3 regions of the Mycobacterium sp. NGS41 genome follow, and region 2 is predicted to be linked to each of the others. Evidence: predicted binding sites of a transcription regulator. Region 2 holds the regulator's gene; each other region holds the start of a gene.
The links. Region 2 encodes LexA, which represses DNA repair genes until DNA is damaged. Its sites were predicted from a motif close to CGAACANNTGTTCG; they were not measured.
Positions count from the first base shown of each region.

Region 1: ruvC (crossover junction endodeoxyribonuclease RuvC) is a predicted target of LexA. The motif match lies at 2,556-2,569, and genes of this name have one in related genera.
Region 3: AC5Y21_RS19030 (error-prone DNA polymerase) is a predicted target of LexA. The motif match lies at 1,409-1,422, and genes of this name have one in related genera.

Region 1 is NZ_JCALDF010000034.1:921-6,113, forward strand. It holds gene AC5Y21_RS22130 (DUF1304 domain-containing protein) at 1-305, opposite strand, end outside; gene ruvB (Holliday junction branch migration DNA helicase RuvB) at 322-1,377, opposite strand; gene ruvA (Holliday junction branch migration protein RuvA) at 1,374-1,967, opposite strand; gene ruvC (crossover junction endodeoxyribonuclease RuvC) at 1,964-2,518, opposite strand; gene AC5Y21_RS22150 (DUF2617 family protein) at 2,710-3,213, shown strand; gene AC5Y21_RS22155 (YebC/PmpR family DNA-binding transcriptional regulator) at 3,229-3,984, opposite strand; gene AC5Y21_RS22160 (ABC1 kinase family protein) at 4,039-5,193, opposite strand, start outside.
Region 2 is NZ_JCALDF010000043.1:25,896-31,088, reverse strand. It holds gene AC5Y21_RS24260 (peroxynitrite isomerase) at 1-216, opposite strand, end outside; gene nrdR (transcriptional regulator NrdR) at 259-723, opposite strand; gene AC5Y21_RS24250 (LysM peptidoglycan-binding domain-containing protein) at 887-1,381, opposite strand; gene lexA (transcriptional repressor LexA) at 1,674-2,369, shown strand; gene AC5Y21_RS24240 (LGFP repeat-containing protein) at 2,384-4,816, opposite strand; gene AC5Y21_RS24235 (acyl-CoA dehydrogenase family protein) at 5,162-5,193, opposite strand, start outside.
Region 3 is NZ_JCALDF010000023.1:47,546-52,738, reverse strand. It holds gene AC5Y21_RS19030 (error-prone DNA polymerase) at 1-1,394, opposite strand, end outside; gene AC5Y21_RS19025 (wax ester/triacylglycerol synthase domain-containing protein) at 1,547-2,878, shown strand; gene otsB (trehalose-phosphatase) at 2,928-4,094, shown strand; gene AC5Y21_RS19015 (MaoC/PaaZ C-terminal domain-containing protein) at 4,231-5,103, opposite strand.

The sequences.
Region 1 (5,193 bases), on a different contig from region 2:
CGCGCCGAGATCAGCAACACCACCGCCGCCAGTCCCATGGATCCGACGCCCGCGAGAATGAGCGCGGCTCCAACGCCCTTGTGCCCCAGAGCGACCGCGGCAATACCGATACCCGTGACAATCGCCAGAAACAAGTTGTAGAAGCCCTGGTTGAGCGCCAGCAACTTGGTGGTCTCGGCCTCCTCGGGCGTGGTGCCGAACGTGGCGCGCGTGCGCGGCGAAGTCCACGTCAGCGACTCCATCGTGAAGATGTAGACGTGCAGGAGGGCGGCCAGCCCGGCGAATACCAACCCCGCTACCAGCACGACTGCCTCCTACCTGCTAGTCGAACAGCCCCGGCTGGCCGAGCCCGGTGACGCCGGCGGGCGGAATCATGCCCAGGTGAGTCCAGGCCTGTGCCGTGGCCACCCGGCCGCGAGGGGTACGGGCGACCATACCGGCCCGGACCAGAAACGGCTCGCACACCTCCTCGACGGTCGCGGCCTCCTCCCCGACCGCCACCGCCAGCGTCGAGACTCCGACCGGGCCGCCGCCGAAGCTGCGGGTCAGCGCGGACAGCACCGCCCGGTCCAACCGGTCCAGACCGAGCTCGTCGACGTCGTAGACCGCCAGGGCGGATTTGGCGATGTCACGGGTGATCACGCCGTCGGCGCGCACCTCGGCGAAGTCGCGGACCCGGCGCAGTAGCCGGTTGGCGATCCGGGGAGTGCCGCGGGCCCGCCGGGCGATCTCCGCGCCGGCCTCGGCGCCCAGCTCGATGCCCAGGATTCCGGCGGAACGGGACAGCACCCGCTCCAGTTCGGCGGGCTCGTAGAAATCCATGTGCGCGGTGAAGCCGAACCGATCCCGCAGCGGCCCGGTCAGCGCGCCGGACCGGGTGGTCGCGCCGACCAGGGTGAAGGGGGCAACCTCCAGCGGAATCGACGTCGCCCCGGGACCTTTGCCGACGACCACGTCGACGCGGAAGTCTTCCATCGCCAGGTAGAGCATCTCTTCGGCGGGGCGGGCGATGCGGTGGATCTCGTCGATGAACAGCACGTCGTGTTCGACCAGGTTGGACAGCATCGCGGCCAGGTCGCCGGCACGTTCCAGCGCGGGCCCGGACGTCACCCGCAGCGAAGAACCCAGCTCGGCGGCGATGATCATCGCCAGCGACGTCTTGCCCAGCCCCGGCGGGCCGGACAGCAGGATGTGATCCGGTGTGCCGCCGCGGTTCTTGGCGCCCTCGATGACCAGCTGCAACTGTTCGCGCACCCGCGGCTGGCCGATGAATTCCCGCAGCGAACGCGGCCGCAGGCTGCCGTCGATGTCGCCTTCTCCGGACAGCAGCGCCGCCGAAATCTCCCGCACCTCGGGATCTGCGGCCCCGTCACTCATTTCGACTTCCCCAGCAGCGACAGGGCGGCACGCAGCGCACCGGACGAGGTCGCGTCGTGATCACCGGAAAGCACACGGTCAGTGGCTTCCTCGGCCTGCCTGGCGGCAAAGCCAAGGCCGACGAGTGCCTCGACCACGGGGCTTCGCACCGCATGGCCGTTGACTGCGGGTGCGCCCGCGGACGCACCGACGGGACCTACTTTGTCGCGCAGTTCCAGCACCATGCGTTCAGCGCTGCGTTTGCCGATGCCAGGCACCCGGGTCAAGGCGGTGACGTCGCCGTCGGCCAGCGCCTGGCGCAGCGCCGCGGCGTCGTGCACCGCCAGTGTCGCCATGGCCAGCCGGGGGCCGACGCCCGAGACCGACAGCAGTGTCAGGAACAGGTCGCGGGTTTCGCCGTCGCAGAACCCGTACAACGTCATGGAATCCTCACGCACGATCATGGCGGTGATCAGCCGGGCCTCGGTCCCCTGCCGCAGCGTCGCCAGCGTCGACGGTGTCGCGTTCACCCGGTAGCCGACGCCCGCCGCCTCGATCACCACGTGATCGAGCGCCACGTCGAGCACCTCACCGCGAACCGAGGCGATCATCGTGCGGCCTTCAGTTTGGTCAGGTACGCGTGTCGCCGCTCGGCGGCCAGCGCCTCAGCCGCGGCCATCCGGGCGATCATCGGCGCCCTCCAGCAGTGGCAGATCGCCAAGGCCAACGCGTCCGCCGCATCGGCCGGTGTCGGTTTGGCTTGCAGCGCAAGTATTTTGGTGACCATCGCGGTGACCTGAGCCTTGTCGGCGGTGCCGTTGCCGGTCACCGCGGCCTTGACCTCACTGGGGGTATGGAAGTGCACGTCGATATCGCGTTTGGCCGCCGCGAGTGCGATCACGCCGCCGGCTTGTGCGGTGCCCATCGCCGTCGACACGTTGTGTTGGGAGAACACCCGCTCGATGGCCAGCACGTCGGGATGATGCGTGTCCAGCCAGTGTTCGACGGCGTCGCTGATGCTCAGCAGCCGCTTGCACAGCGGCGCGTCCGACGGTGTGCGCACCACATCGACATCCAGCGCGACGACCTGCCGGCCGCGTCCACTATCGACGACGGATAACCCGCACCGCGTCAGCCCGGGATCGACGCCCATCACGCGCATCGCCTGCTCCCCGTCTGGTAGGAAAACTGCTTGGGTACGAACAGCTGTTCGATAGCCTAACGGCCGGGTCCGACATCATCGGGTAGGGACACGCGGGGCCGCATCGAGGACTCGTGAGTTAGGTTAATTCGCACTGCGGAAAGGTTCACGTGGGAGCACTGGTGCTTATGGTTGCGGCATAGGGCCGTCGGGTGCCTCTTCATCAGCTCGCCGTGGATCCGGCGGACGTATGCGGAACGCGACTGGGCCTGGCGCTCAACGCGCCCGCGCCGCGGCCCCTGGCCACCTACCGACTGGACCACCCCACCGCCGGTGCGCTGCTGCTGGGAGTGCTCGGCGCATCGCACGTCGTCATGGTCGAGCACCCGAGATGCCGCTTCTCCGAGCAGGTTTCATGCGCCGTGAGCAGCGACGGCGGCGACCTTCCCGAGCGCACTGCCGCACCCGGCTACTCCTTGCAATCGCGTACCGAGACGCACGACGAGGAGACGTTCCGCCGCCTTGCCGCCGACCTGCGCGAGCACTGCGCGGCCGAAACCGGCTGGCTCGGCGGCATGTTTCCTGGCGATGACGCGGCCCTGACGGCGCTGGTCGCCGAACCCGACGGCGCCGGCTGGCGCTGGCAGACGTGGCACCTCTACCCGTCCGGTTCCGGCGGCACCGTGGTCCACACCGCTAGCCGCTGGCACCCATGACAGGGTTCGGCGCCGTCACTCCTCGTCGAGAGCGGCCAGAACTTCGTCGGACAGGTCAACGTTGGTCCAGACATTCTGCACGTCGTCGCTGTCTTCGAGGGCGTCGACCAGCTTGAACACCTTACGGGCTCCGTCCAGGTCCACCGGCACACTCACCGACGGCTGGAAGCTGGCCTCGGCCGACTCGTAGTCGATACCGGCGTCCTGCAGCGCGGTGCGCACCGCTACCAAATCGGTTGGTTCGGCGATGACCTCGAAGCTGTCGCCGAGGTCGTTGACGTCCTCGGCGCCTGCCTCCAGCACCGCGACCAGCACGTCGTCTTCGGTCAGGCCATTCTTCTCGAGGTTAACGACGCCCTTGCGGGAGAAGAGGTAGGCGACCGACCCCGGGTCGGCCATGGTCCCGCCGTTGCGCGTCATCGCGACCCTTACCTCGCTGGCGGCGCGATTGCGGTTGTCGGTCAGGCACTCGATCAGCACCGCGACACCGTTAGGCCCGTAGCCCTCATAGGTGATGCTCTGGTACTCGGCGCCGCCGGCCTCTTCGCCGGCACCGCGTTTGCGGGCCCGCTCGATGTTGTCGTTGGGCACCGAGTTCTTCTTCGCCTTCTGGATGGCGTCGTACAACGTCGGGTTACCGGCCGGGTCGCCGCCACCGACACGGGCCGCGACTTCGACGTTCTTGATCAGACGGGCGAAGTTTTTCCCGCGGCGGGCGTCGATGACGGCCTTCTTGTGCTTGGTGGTCGCCCACTTGGAATGGCCGCTCATCAGGTACTACCTCATTTTTGGATTCTGGTGCTCGATAAGTTTCGCCAGACGAGTCTACGTGGGCCCCACTGGGCTCTCGCCGGGTGCGAAGAATCCCGGTAACCATCGCTCGGCCACCGCTGCGTAGTTCACATGGGCGTCAAGCTGCACGGCGACTCCAAGCAGACCGCCCAGCGTGCGCAGCAACATGACGTAGCCGGGTGGGATGGTCAGCTGCCGCGCCACCTTGAACCGGTCGGCGAATCCGTCCCGGAGGGGATCGGTGGTGACCATGGCCGACTTTTGAAACCATCGCCGCGTGAAATGAAACTCGCCGGACCGCAGCGGGTCGATATAAGCCCAGAGCGGCTGAATATATTCCACCACCTGCTCGGTGGTCAGCTCGTAGTGCTGCGGCATGAACCCGAGCTTTTTCAACAACCGGATTACTTCGTCCCACTGTTCGTCGCGGGCCCAGCACAGGAGTTCACCGAAGTCGGGCGGGATCCCGCCGGGGTGTTCGGAAACGGCGCCGAAGTCGATGACGCCCAGGCGGCCGTCGGCCAGCGTCATGAAATTGCCCGGATGCGGGTCGGCATGCACCAGTCCGACCCGCGCCGGTGAGCTGACGGCGAACTCGACGAGCAAGGCGCACACAGCGTTTCGTTCATCCGGGGTGCCCTCGGCGATGATGGTCGAAAGACGCCGCCCCTCCATCCACTCCGCGATGATGACCTTCGGTGCGCTGGCAACCACTGCGGGGACACAGAACTTCTGGTCGCCTGCAAAGGCTTTCGCGAAAGCGCGTTGATACTCGGCTTCCTGACGGTAATCCAGCTCCGCCACGATGCGCTCGCTGACCTCCGAAACCAGACGGTCCACGTCTGCCCGCGGCATCACCTGCTTGGCGACCCAGCTAAACCGTTGAATCAGTTTGAGATCCGCGCGCAGCGCCTCGTCGGCGCCGGGGTATTGGACCTTGACGGCGACCTCGCGCCCGTCTTTCCAGGTGCCTTTGTGAACCTGTCCGATACTCGCCGAGGCGACTGGGGTGTCGTCGAAGGACTCGAAGCGTTCGCGCCATTTGGTGCCGAGTTGGGCGTCGAGCACCCGGTGCACCTTTGCCGCGGGCAATGGTGGGGCTTCGCTTTGCAGCTTGACCAGCGCCTCGCGAAACGGATCGGCAAATTGCGGAGGTATTGCGGCCTCCATCACCGACAGCGCCTGACC
Region 2 (5,193 bases):
ACGCAGAAACCCCGTCTCGGCATGCAATGGCTTTCCGTCGGCAACCGCCTTGGTCTTTTGCGAGTAGGCCAAAAACGGTTTGCCGACATGGCTGAACACAACTTCTTCGAAGTACTCGAACGGCTCGATCGTCGGATATTTACCCGTGCCGCGACCCGCCCAGGTACCGAGCAGTGGTTCGAGCGCTTCGAGGTTCGGGTGCAGGTCGAAAGCCATGAAATCAGCGTAGTCCGGCGACCGTCCGCTTATGGCGCTGCGTCAATTCGGTGTTGATACCTTGCGGTGCGCCCGAAGCACCTCGATCTCGCGCTCGAAATCGTCCGCTGATGAAAAGGACCGGTACACCGACGCGAACCGCAGGTAGGCAACCTCGTCGAGTTCGCGCAACGGCCCAAGGATCGCCAGGCCGACCTCGTGGCTCGGGACCTCCGGCGATCCGGCCGCACGCACGGTGTCCTCCACCTGCTGGGCCAACAGATTCAATGCGTCGTCGTCTACCTGGCGACCCTGGCATGCACGGCGCACACCGCTGATCACCTTCTCCCTGCTGAACGGCTCGGTGACGCCGCTGCGCTTGACCACGGCCAGCACCGCGGTTTCGACCGTGCTGAATCGTCGTCCGCACTCGGGGCATGACCGGCGGCGCCGAATGGCCTGGCCTTCATCGGTTTCCCGCGAATCGATCACCCGGGAGTCCGGATGCCGGCAGAACGGACAGTGCATCGCCGCTCCTTTGCCGTGCGGACATCCCGGTATCGCAGACGACTCCGAGAGTACCTGTGCGCTGCCCGGCGGAGCGAACGCTTCCGCCATCCATCCGCGTTCACCGCCACGCCCGCCGCGCGCCCGCGCCAGCGAGCGGTTTTCGCAGTGCACCGCGCTGCCGTCAGCCGACGGGTGCGATCAGGGTCTGGCCTGCGACCACCGTCGGCGAATTCAGGTCGTTGAGTTCGCGGATGCGGTCGGCAACCTGGCGGACCGGCGCGTCCGGCGCCACCCGCGCCGCCACGTCCTGCAGCGACTCCCCGGCCTCCACCCGAACCACGGCAAGCCTGTCAGGCACGTGAGAAGCAGCCGGGCCGGCGGAGTCGCCGTTGGCCATCTGCCCGAAGTGGGCGATCAGGCCCAGCCAGAGGGTGATGATGCCGGCCAGCAGTGCCAGCCCCACCGTCGTCGCGACCGTGACGGGACGCCGGCGATGAGGGGCGACGGACATCGCCACGCCGGTCCCGCGGTAGCGCGTCGGCGCACCCGCCGGCCTCGTCGGGCCGGGACCGAAAGATCGAGCCGGCCGTCCGTACGGAGCTCCCTGAACCGGGCGCCGCGCCCGGTCGGTTCTGCCGGTACGCGGCGAGATCGAGATTGTGTGGATGGTTGTCATGTGCGTTCCTCCGGTCAACTGATCCTCGCTCGTGTGTTCGACTATAGTCGCTCGTGTGTTCGATAGCCGAACATTTGAGCGAAGCGTGTCGAACGAGCAAAACGCTAGACCGCCCCACCGACAAGTTCGTCGGTCGCAATCGCTGCCATGACGTCCGGGTACCCGATCTGCCGAAGAGTTACACGCTTGTTATTCAGCAGCTCTAGGACGTGCTGGGCCCAATATCGCCGTCGCGACACACCGGTCGAACACATGTTTGATTCTGTCGGTCCGTGCGGCTACATTCAGAGCCATGAGTGACAGCAACGACACTTCGGGCGGCGCGGACGGCCGCGTCCATTCAGTGAGCTCCGGGCTTACCGAGCGACAGCGCACGATTCTGGAAGTGATCCGCGCGTCGGTCACCACCCGCGGATATCCCCCGAGCATCCGGGAAATCGGCGATGCCGTCGGCTTGACATCGACATCGTCGGTAGCTCACCAACTGCGGACGCTGGAGCGCAAGGGCTATCTGCGCCGAGATCCGAACCGCCCCCGGGCCGTCGATGTCCGCGGCGCCGACGACGCCACGGCGACGCGGGTCACGGACGTCGCCGGCTCCGACGCTCTGCCGGAGCCCACTTTCGTCCCCGTCCTCGGGCGCATCGCCGCGGGTGGACCAATTCTGGCCGAGGAAGCGGTTGAGGACGTCTTCCCGCTGCCACGTGAGCTTGTCGGCGAGGGCACGCTCTTCCTGCTCAAGGTGGTCGGCGACTCGATGGTCGAGGCCGCGATCTGCGACGGCGACTGGGTAGTGGTCCGCCAGCAGCATGTCGCCGACAACGGCGACATCGTCGCAGCCATGATCGACGGCGAAGCCACGGTCAAGACGTTCAAGCGCGCGGGCGGTCAGGTATGGCTGATGCCGCACAACCCGGCGTTCGATCCCATCCCCGGCAACGACGCGACCGTGCTGGGCAAGGTCGTTACGGTGATCCGCAAGGTATAGCTTCCAGCGGGGCTCTAGTCGGCCTTGGTGAAGCCGTTGGCTTCTGCGACTTCCTCACTGGCTAGCCAGATTTCGGCCAGTGTGTCCTCGTACAGCGCGCTGTTGGGCGTGTAGTACAGGCCGAAACTCGCATTGCCTTTGATGGGATATCCGTCCGGCGCCTGGTACGGGTCGTCCAGCGGCAAGTGGATCATCGGGCGCGCAGGCTGCGCTCTCCCTGCCGCAACCGGGCCGGCCCCTTCGGTAGCGGCCGGTGCCGCTTCCGGGATGACTTCGGCTGCCTCTCCCTGTTCGACGGCATCGTGCGAAGTGTCGATGGCCGCGTGCCGGCCGGTGCTGGGCTGGAGAGCCGAACCAGCGGCCTCGGAGGTTTCGGGGGCTTGGGGAAATGCGGTTTCCGCATGCCGGTCCTCGGCAAAGACCTCCTCGGCATAGCCGCCCTCGGGGGGAGCCTCGGCGAAAACGTCATTGCCATAACCAGCCTCGGCTGGGGGTTCGACGAAAACGTCGTCGCTATAACCGGCTTCGGCTGGGGGTTCGGCGAAAACGTCGTCGCCATAGCCGGCTTCGGCTGGCTGCTCGGCGAAAACGTCGTCGCCGTAGCCAGCTTCGGCAGGAGCTCCGTCAAATGAGTCCTCGGGAATGCCGGTGTCGACAGCAACCTCATCCGCAGAACGGCTTTCGGTCGAGATGCCGGAATCCGGGTAGCCGGCCTCGGTCAGGACGGGTATGGAAGTGGTGTCGACGTCGTCGGGATTTTCCCCTTGCTCTTCTTCAAACCCGACGTCCACAAAGTCGTCTTTCCGAGATTCTGCTTCGGATCCGGAGAGCACATCATGACCGGGTGCCTCGACGGGCGACTCATCTTCGGACGCCATTGCCGCAGCCGCGGAACGGGGCCAGCTGATCCGCGGTGGGGACTCGTCGTCCGGCGCCCGTCGCTCCGACGGGTGCACGTCGGACAGCGGGTGGTGCGGGGAGGCGAATTCGGCGTCTTCGTGGGCCCACGGCTCGGCAGCCGTGCCGTCATAGCCGGCGTCCAGGCCATTGTCAGGCTCGTAGGGTGCGGCGTCGTAGCCGAAGGCGGTATCGCGGGCGCGCCGGCGCCGGCGCCATCCGTTCAGCACCAATACCAGCGACAGCAGCAACATCAATAGGGCGACGATCGCGATCAGATACCACCATTGCCAGGCGAACTTCTTGGCATGCGGGGGCATCGCCGACTCACTCGGCTGGCTCTGGCCCGGCACCTGCAGACCGGCGAGCAATGGCGCCAGGTTGGCCGGATCAGTGGTGAACGTGTTGGTCGCGCGGTTCCACGAGATCTGTCCGCCGGTGAACTTCTGAGAGACGACGTCGCCGTCCAGGGCCTGATCGCCAACCGGCGCTCCGAGCTTGCCGGTGGGGCCTTTGAGCTTGTCCCAGGCGGCTTTCATGGCTCCGCGCACGACGTACGCGCCGTGGTCAGGCGTCCAGAAAATCACCGGCTTGTCGGGTCCGGAGAACACGGCGATCCGGCTCGAGGGCGGCAGGCCGCCGTCAGACTCGTTGGCGACGGGAAAGCCCAGCTCGCTGCCGACCGGCCCGCCCAGTGACTCGTACTTCGCCAGGATGTCGCTCTCGACGGCATTCGCGCCGGTCGCGGGGCTGAAATACACCCTGCCGCCGGCGAAGTCCTGAGCGAGCCCATCGCCGCCGATGGGATACCGGCCGCTCTTCTTGGCGCCCAACGGACCGGCGGCGCCGCCCGCCGCGCGCCAGGCCATGTTGATCACGGCAGCGGGATCGGTCTCGACCTTCAAGTCCTTCAGCTGGTCGCCCAATGTCGCCGGCTCGGTGGTGAACTGCTTGGTATTCCTGTTCCAGGAGATGGCGCCGCCGCTGAACTTCTGCGACGTGACGTCGCCGTCGTAGGTTTCATCCCCTGCCGGGACGCCCAGCACCCCGCCCGAGCTGCCGAGTTTGTCCCAGGCGGCATTCAGCGGGCCACGCACAACGTGCGCACCATGGTCGGGCGTCCAGTAGATGACCGGTTTGTCGCTGGCCGAGAAGGTGGCCACCCGGCTGTCGGGTCCGGCCAGCCCGGCAACTTCGTTGATGGTCGGAAATCCCAGGTCGCTGCCGACCGGACCGCCCAATGAGTCGTACTTGTCCAGAATCGGCCCGTACACGAATTTGGCTCCGGTGTCGGGAGTGAAGTACATCTTGCCGCTGGCGAAGTCGAGGGCGAATCCGTCGCCGGCCGGATAGACGTCGCCTTTCCGCGCGCCCAGCGGCGACGAGTCGCCACCGGCCTTGTCCCACGCCGCCATCATGGCGCTCTCGGCGTCGCCGATGGGAGAAGCCATCGCGACGGGCGTCAGCAACGCCGCGGTCATCACCGTCGCCGCCAAGGCGACCAGCGCCCGACCGACCAGCCTGCCCAATTGACCTCTCTGCCCGTTCACCAAGCCTCCCAGCCGACGGATATGCCCTCATCTGTGGCTATGCCCGCCCCCCATTGACGCTCGTTGTTGTCGCCGGGCTCGCATAACTTTGCTAGAGCGAATGACAATTGCGAAGACAAATCAGGGATATTTCGGAAACAGATACCCCGCCGATGTCGAAATGATGCCATTTCACTGCCGATTCGCGACGTCCGCTGCCCCGAGCAAACAGAGCTGACCTGGGTGTTTGCCGGGCTTGCCGGGACCCCCGCCGCCAACTTGGTACGCGAATACACAAGCGCCGACGTTACGTGACGTGCTGATCGCCCTGACGGTGTGGACCCTTTTCGTCAGTATTAAACGCCCTTACGTACTCAGGCTACGACCGATGATCTCTT
Region 3 (5,193 bases), on a different contig from region 2:
CGCTGGTCCGACTCGATGTCGATGTCGATGTCGGGCGGCCCATCGCGGGCGGGTGAGAGGAAGCGCTCGAACAACAGTTCGTTGGCTATCGGGTCGACGGCTGTGACACCGAGGGCATAACAGACCGCGGAATTGGCCGCCGACCCCCTGCCCTGACACAGGATATTGTTCTCCCGACAGAACCGGGTGATGTCGTGCACCACCAGGAAGTAGCCCGGAAATTGCAGCTGTGCAATGACTTTCAGCTCATGCTCGATCTGAGCATAAGCGCGCGACGCCGCCCCGGCCGGCCCGTAGCGGTCCTGCGCGCCCGCCATGACCAACCAACGCAACCAGCTGTCCTCCGTGTGCCCGTCGGGTACGTCAAAGGGCGGCAACTGCGGTGCGATGAGCGCCAGCCCGAACGCGCACTGCTCGCCGAGCTCGGCGGCGGCGCTGACCGCCTCGGGACACCAAGCGAACAGCCGGGCCATCTCCTCGCCGGACCGCAGATGCGATCCGCCCAGCGGGGCCAGCCACCCGGCTGCCGAATCCAGCGAATGCCGGGCCCGGATCGCGCCCATCGCCATGGCCAGCCGTCCCCGCGACGGATGCGCGAAATGTGCTGCGGTGGTGGCGACGACGCCGACGCCGAAGCGCGGCGCCAGCCCGGCCAGCGCCGCATTGCGTTCGTCGTCCAGCGGCTGACCGTGATGGGTCAACTCGATACTGACCCGGCCGGCGCTGAACCGGTCCACCAAGTCGGCCAGCGCCCGCTCCGCGGCTTCCGGGCCTTGTGAAAGCCCCTGACGCACAGTGCCTTTCCGGCATCCGGTCAGAATGTGCCAATGTCCGCCGGCCGCCTCGGTCAGCGCATCCAGGTCGTAGCGCGGTTTGCCCTTCTCGCCGCCGGCCAGATGCGCCACGGCCAGCTGCCGCGACAGCCGCCGGTAGCCTTCCGGGCCGCGAGCCAGCACCAGCAGGTGCGGGCCGGGCGGATCCGGCTGTTCGGTGCGCACACCAGACCCCAGCGACAGCTCCGCGCCGAACACCGTCCGCACATCGAGTTCTGCGGCGGCTTCGGCGAACCGCACCGCTCCATACAGGCCGTCGTGGTCGGTCAGCGCCAGGGCACGCAGATCCAGCCGGGCAGCCTCTTCGACCAGCTCTTCCGGCGTGCTGGCCCCGTCCAGGAAGCTGAACGCCGAATGCGCATGCAGCTCGGCATACGCGACGGACGAGCGGACCACCCGGTCCTCGTGCGGGGGCTGGTAGGTCGGGCGTCCGCGCGACAGAGGTGCTTCCGCTAGGACTTCTGGGGTACCGGCCGCGACCGGCGCACCGGCATGGCGCGGCTTGCTGTCGAGCACCCGCTCCATCTCCGCCCAACTCGGCGGCCCGTTATGCCATCCCACGTCACCCAGTATATCGAAAGTATGTTCGAATAAATCCCTGGGTTGTTAAACAATCTTCAACTGCAAAACATGCTCTTAACCTGGGAGACCTATCGGACAGGTGTGCAACGCCGGATACTTGTACGGATCAAAACCGACGGCGGGACTCGGCAATGGGACAACTGACGACATCGGACACGGGCTTTCTAAGGGCTCTGGATCCGGATCCGCACGCCAGCCTGGCCAACGGCGCGGTCGCCGTCGTCAACGGGGACGTGCCCGACTACGGGCGGTTCAAAAGTCTGCTCGCCGAACGGATCGAGTCAATACCGCAGTGCACCCACGTGCTGCGGTCGGATTGGATTGACTACCCGGCATTCGACATCAGCCATCACGTGCAACGGGTAGCGCTCCCGCAACCGGGCGACGACGCGGAATTGTTCCGGGCAATTGCCCGCGCCCTGGAGCGTCCCCTCGACCCCGACCGTCCGCCGTGGGAGTGCTGGGTCATCGAGGGCCTGGAAGACAACCAGTGGGCGATCCTGATGAAGATTCACCACGGAATGGCCGACAGCGGCATCACGGCGGCCCACCTCCTCAGCAGGCTCTGCGACGACGCTGACAACGACGTGTTCGCCAATCACGCGGGCGTTCAACAGGTTTCACCGACCGACGCTCGGAGTTGTGCCGACGCCCTGTGGCAGGTCTCTGCGGGCAAAGTCGCCAAGGCCGTGGAAACTGCCGTCGAGGCGATCTGGCCGTGGGCACGGACTGCCTGGTCGGGGCCGACGGCTGCAATCACCATGCGGCAGTACCACACGGTGCGAGTTCGGATCGCCGACGTCGACAGGATCTGCCGCAAATTCGGCGTCACCGGCAACGATGTCGCGCTGGCCGCCGTCACCGAGGGCTTCCGGACGCTGCTGCTGCATCGCGGCGAACAACCGCGTGCGGATTCACTGCGCACCCTGTCGCCCTTGCTGCCGTATCTGCCCGTCGACCACGATGATCCGGTCCAGCGACTACGGCTGGTGCACAGTCGGATGCGGGCCAAGCCACGCGTCCAGCACCAACCCGGCATCCTGGAATCGACGCTCGGTTGCCTACCAATTCCACTGCGTACTAAGGCGATTCAACTGCTGACTCAGCTGCCGCAGCGCCGCGTCGTGACACTGGCGACCAGCGTGCCCGGGCCTCGCCACCGGTTGCGGTTGATGGGCCAAAGCTTGGAGCGGCTATTGCCCATCCCGCCGACGGCATTGCAACTGAGCACCGGGGTCGCGGTGCTGAGCTACGGCGACGAGTTGGTGTTCGGCATCACCGCCGACTACGACGCCGCACCGGATGTCCAGCGACTTGCCGACGGCATCGAGTCGGGCATGGCCCGGCTGCTGGCGCTCAGCCAGAACTCGGTCCTACTGTTCACCAAGGACCGCCGCAGGCGTTCATCCGGCGGCCCGCCACGCCGCCCGCAGTCTTCCTCGACGGCACGCGCCCGACGCTGAGCCCGCCCATCCCCCTACACGGGGTTGCCCACCGTGAGAAGGTGGGTCAATGCCGGTCACCATCGACCCGCGCCGCCACGACGCGGTGCTGTTCGACACCACGTTGAACTCCACCCAGGTGCTGATCCGGCAGTTGCAGGACGTCGGGATCGGCACCGGTGTCTTCGCGTCGGACGAGAGCTGCCAGGAGGCTCTGTCCGAGGCGGCTCACCAGCTTTCGGTGCGACCGGGACGCTGTGTCGTCGTCGCCCATGACGAGGGCGGCACCGGCGCGGCGCGAGAGAGCGGATTCGCTCTGGTGATCGGTGTCGACCAGACCGGTCACCGCGACGCATTGCGCAGTCACGGCGCCGACACGGTCGTCGCCGACTTGGCGGAAATCGACGTTCGGACCGGAGACCGGCGAATGTCGCAGCTTCCCGACGCGCTGCAGGCTCTCGGCCTGGCCGAGGTCCTGATGGCCCGGCAGCCCGCGGTGTTCTTCGATTTCGACGGCACGCTGTCCGACATCGTCGAGGATCCCGATTCGGCCAGGCCCGCCGCCGGAGCGGCGGAGGCACTGCAGAAGCTGGCCGCGCATTGCCCGGTCGCGGTGCTGTCCGGCCGCGACCTCGCGGACGTGACCGACCGCGTCGGGCTGCCCGGCATCTGGTACGCCGGCAGCCACGGGTTCGAGTTGACCGCACCGGACGGAACCCATCACCAAAACGACGCCGCCGCGGCGGCCATACCGGTGTTGGCGGAGGCGGCCGCCCAGCTGCGCGACCAGCTCGGTCCGATAACCGGTGTTGTGGTGGAGCACAAGCGGTTTGGCGTGGCCGTGCACTACCGCAACGCCGCGCGTGACCGGGTGGGTGAGGTGGCCGCGGCGGTACGTGCGGCGGGCCGGCGCGAGTCGCTTCGGGTGACGACGGGCCGTGAAGTCATCGAGCTGCGACCCGATATCGACTGGGACAAGGGGAAGACGCTGCGCTGGGTGATCGATCATCTGCACAGTGCGGGTTCGGGCCCGCTGACGCCCATCTATCTCGGCGACGACATCACCGACGAGGACGCGTTCGACGCGGTGCGCCACGACGGTGTCCCAATTGTGGTGCGGCACAACGACGACGGTGACCGTGCCACCGCGGCGCTGTTCGCCCTGGACAGTCCGGCGCGGGTGAGCGAGTTCACCGAGCGACTGGCACGACAGCTCGGCAGTCGTGAAAGTGCGTAGATATCGGCAGCTGTCGAGTCTGCGTTCACGGCGTCGCGCCTGCGTCCAGGGCGCGACTTTCGGTCATTCACACGCCCTCACCGCAGCTTCGCTGCTCCTTGCGAGTTGACAGGCTCGATCTCGCCGCTAGCCGGGACTAGCTCTCCGCGTATTCGACCGCGCCGTCGTCGAGCACCACTCGAGGCTCGCCGCCGTCGGCGCCGTCAACCACCGTGCGATATACCGCCTTGCCGGGTTCGGTACGCCAGATCAGGGTGGTTAGTGTCTCGCCGGGAAACACCGGGGAGGTGAAGCGCGCGGCGATCGAGGTGATTTTGGTGGCGTCGCCCTTGCCGAGTTCGGCGACCAGCGCCCGGCCCGACACCCCGTAAGTGCACAGTCCGTGCAGGATCGGCTTGGGGAAACCGGCCATCTCCCGGGCAAACCAGGGATCGCTGTGCAGCGGGTTGCGGTCGCCGGACAGCCGGTAGATCAGCGTCTGGTCCTCGCGGGTGGGTAGCGCAATTCGCGCGTCGGGCTCGCGGTCGGGAAATTCCGGTGCGACCGGCCGCTCGCCCGGCTGCCCCCCGAACCCGCCTTCCTTGCGGATGACCAGGGTGGTCAGGGTTTCCGCGACGAGCTCACCAGATTCCGGATCACTGCCTTTGCCGCGCAGCACGATGATCGCGTTCTTACCCTCGCCCTTGTCTTGGATGTCGGCGACCTCGGTGACGACCGAGAGTTTGCCGGCGGGCGGCAGGGGTGCGTGCACACGTATCGTCTGGGATCCGTGTAACAGCAAGGCCCAGTTGAACGTTCCGATCTTGGCGGCAGCCCCGAACGCCGGGCAGCAGATCACCGCATACGTGGGCAGCACCTGCTGGGTGATGCCATGGCTGTTTTCGGTGGTGAACTGCAGGTCCTCGGTGCCGGCGCCGACACCGAGCGCGTAGAGAATCGTGTCCCGGTCGGTCCATTCGAACAACATCGGCTCGGTCACCGCGCCGACGGCATTCGGGTCAATCGCCATACGAGTCTCCTCTCGATTCCAAATTCGAGCATTTTCTGCACCCAACCATCGCAAACCCTTCACACCGACCCCATCGGCAGGGCAGGCTAT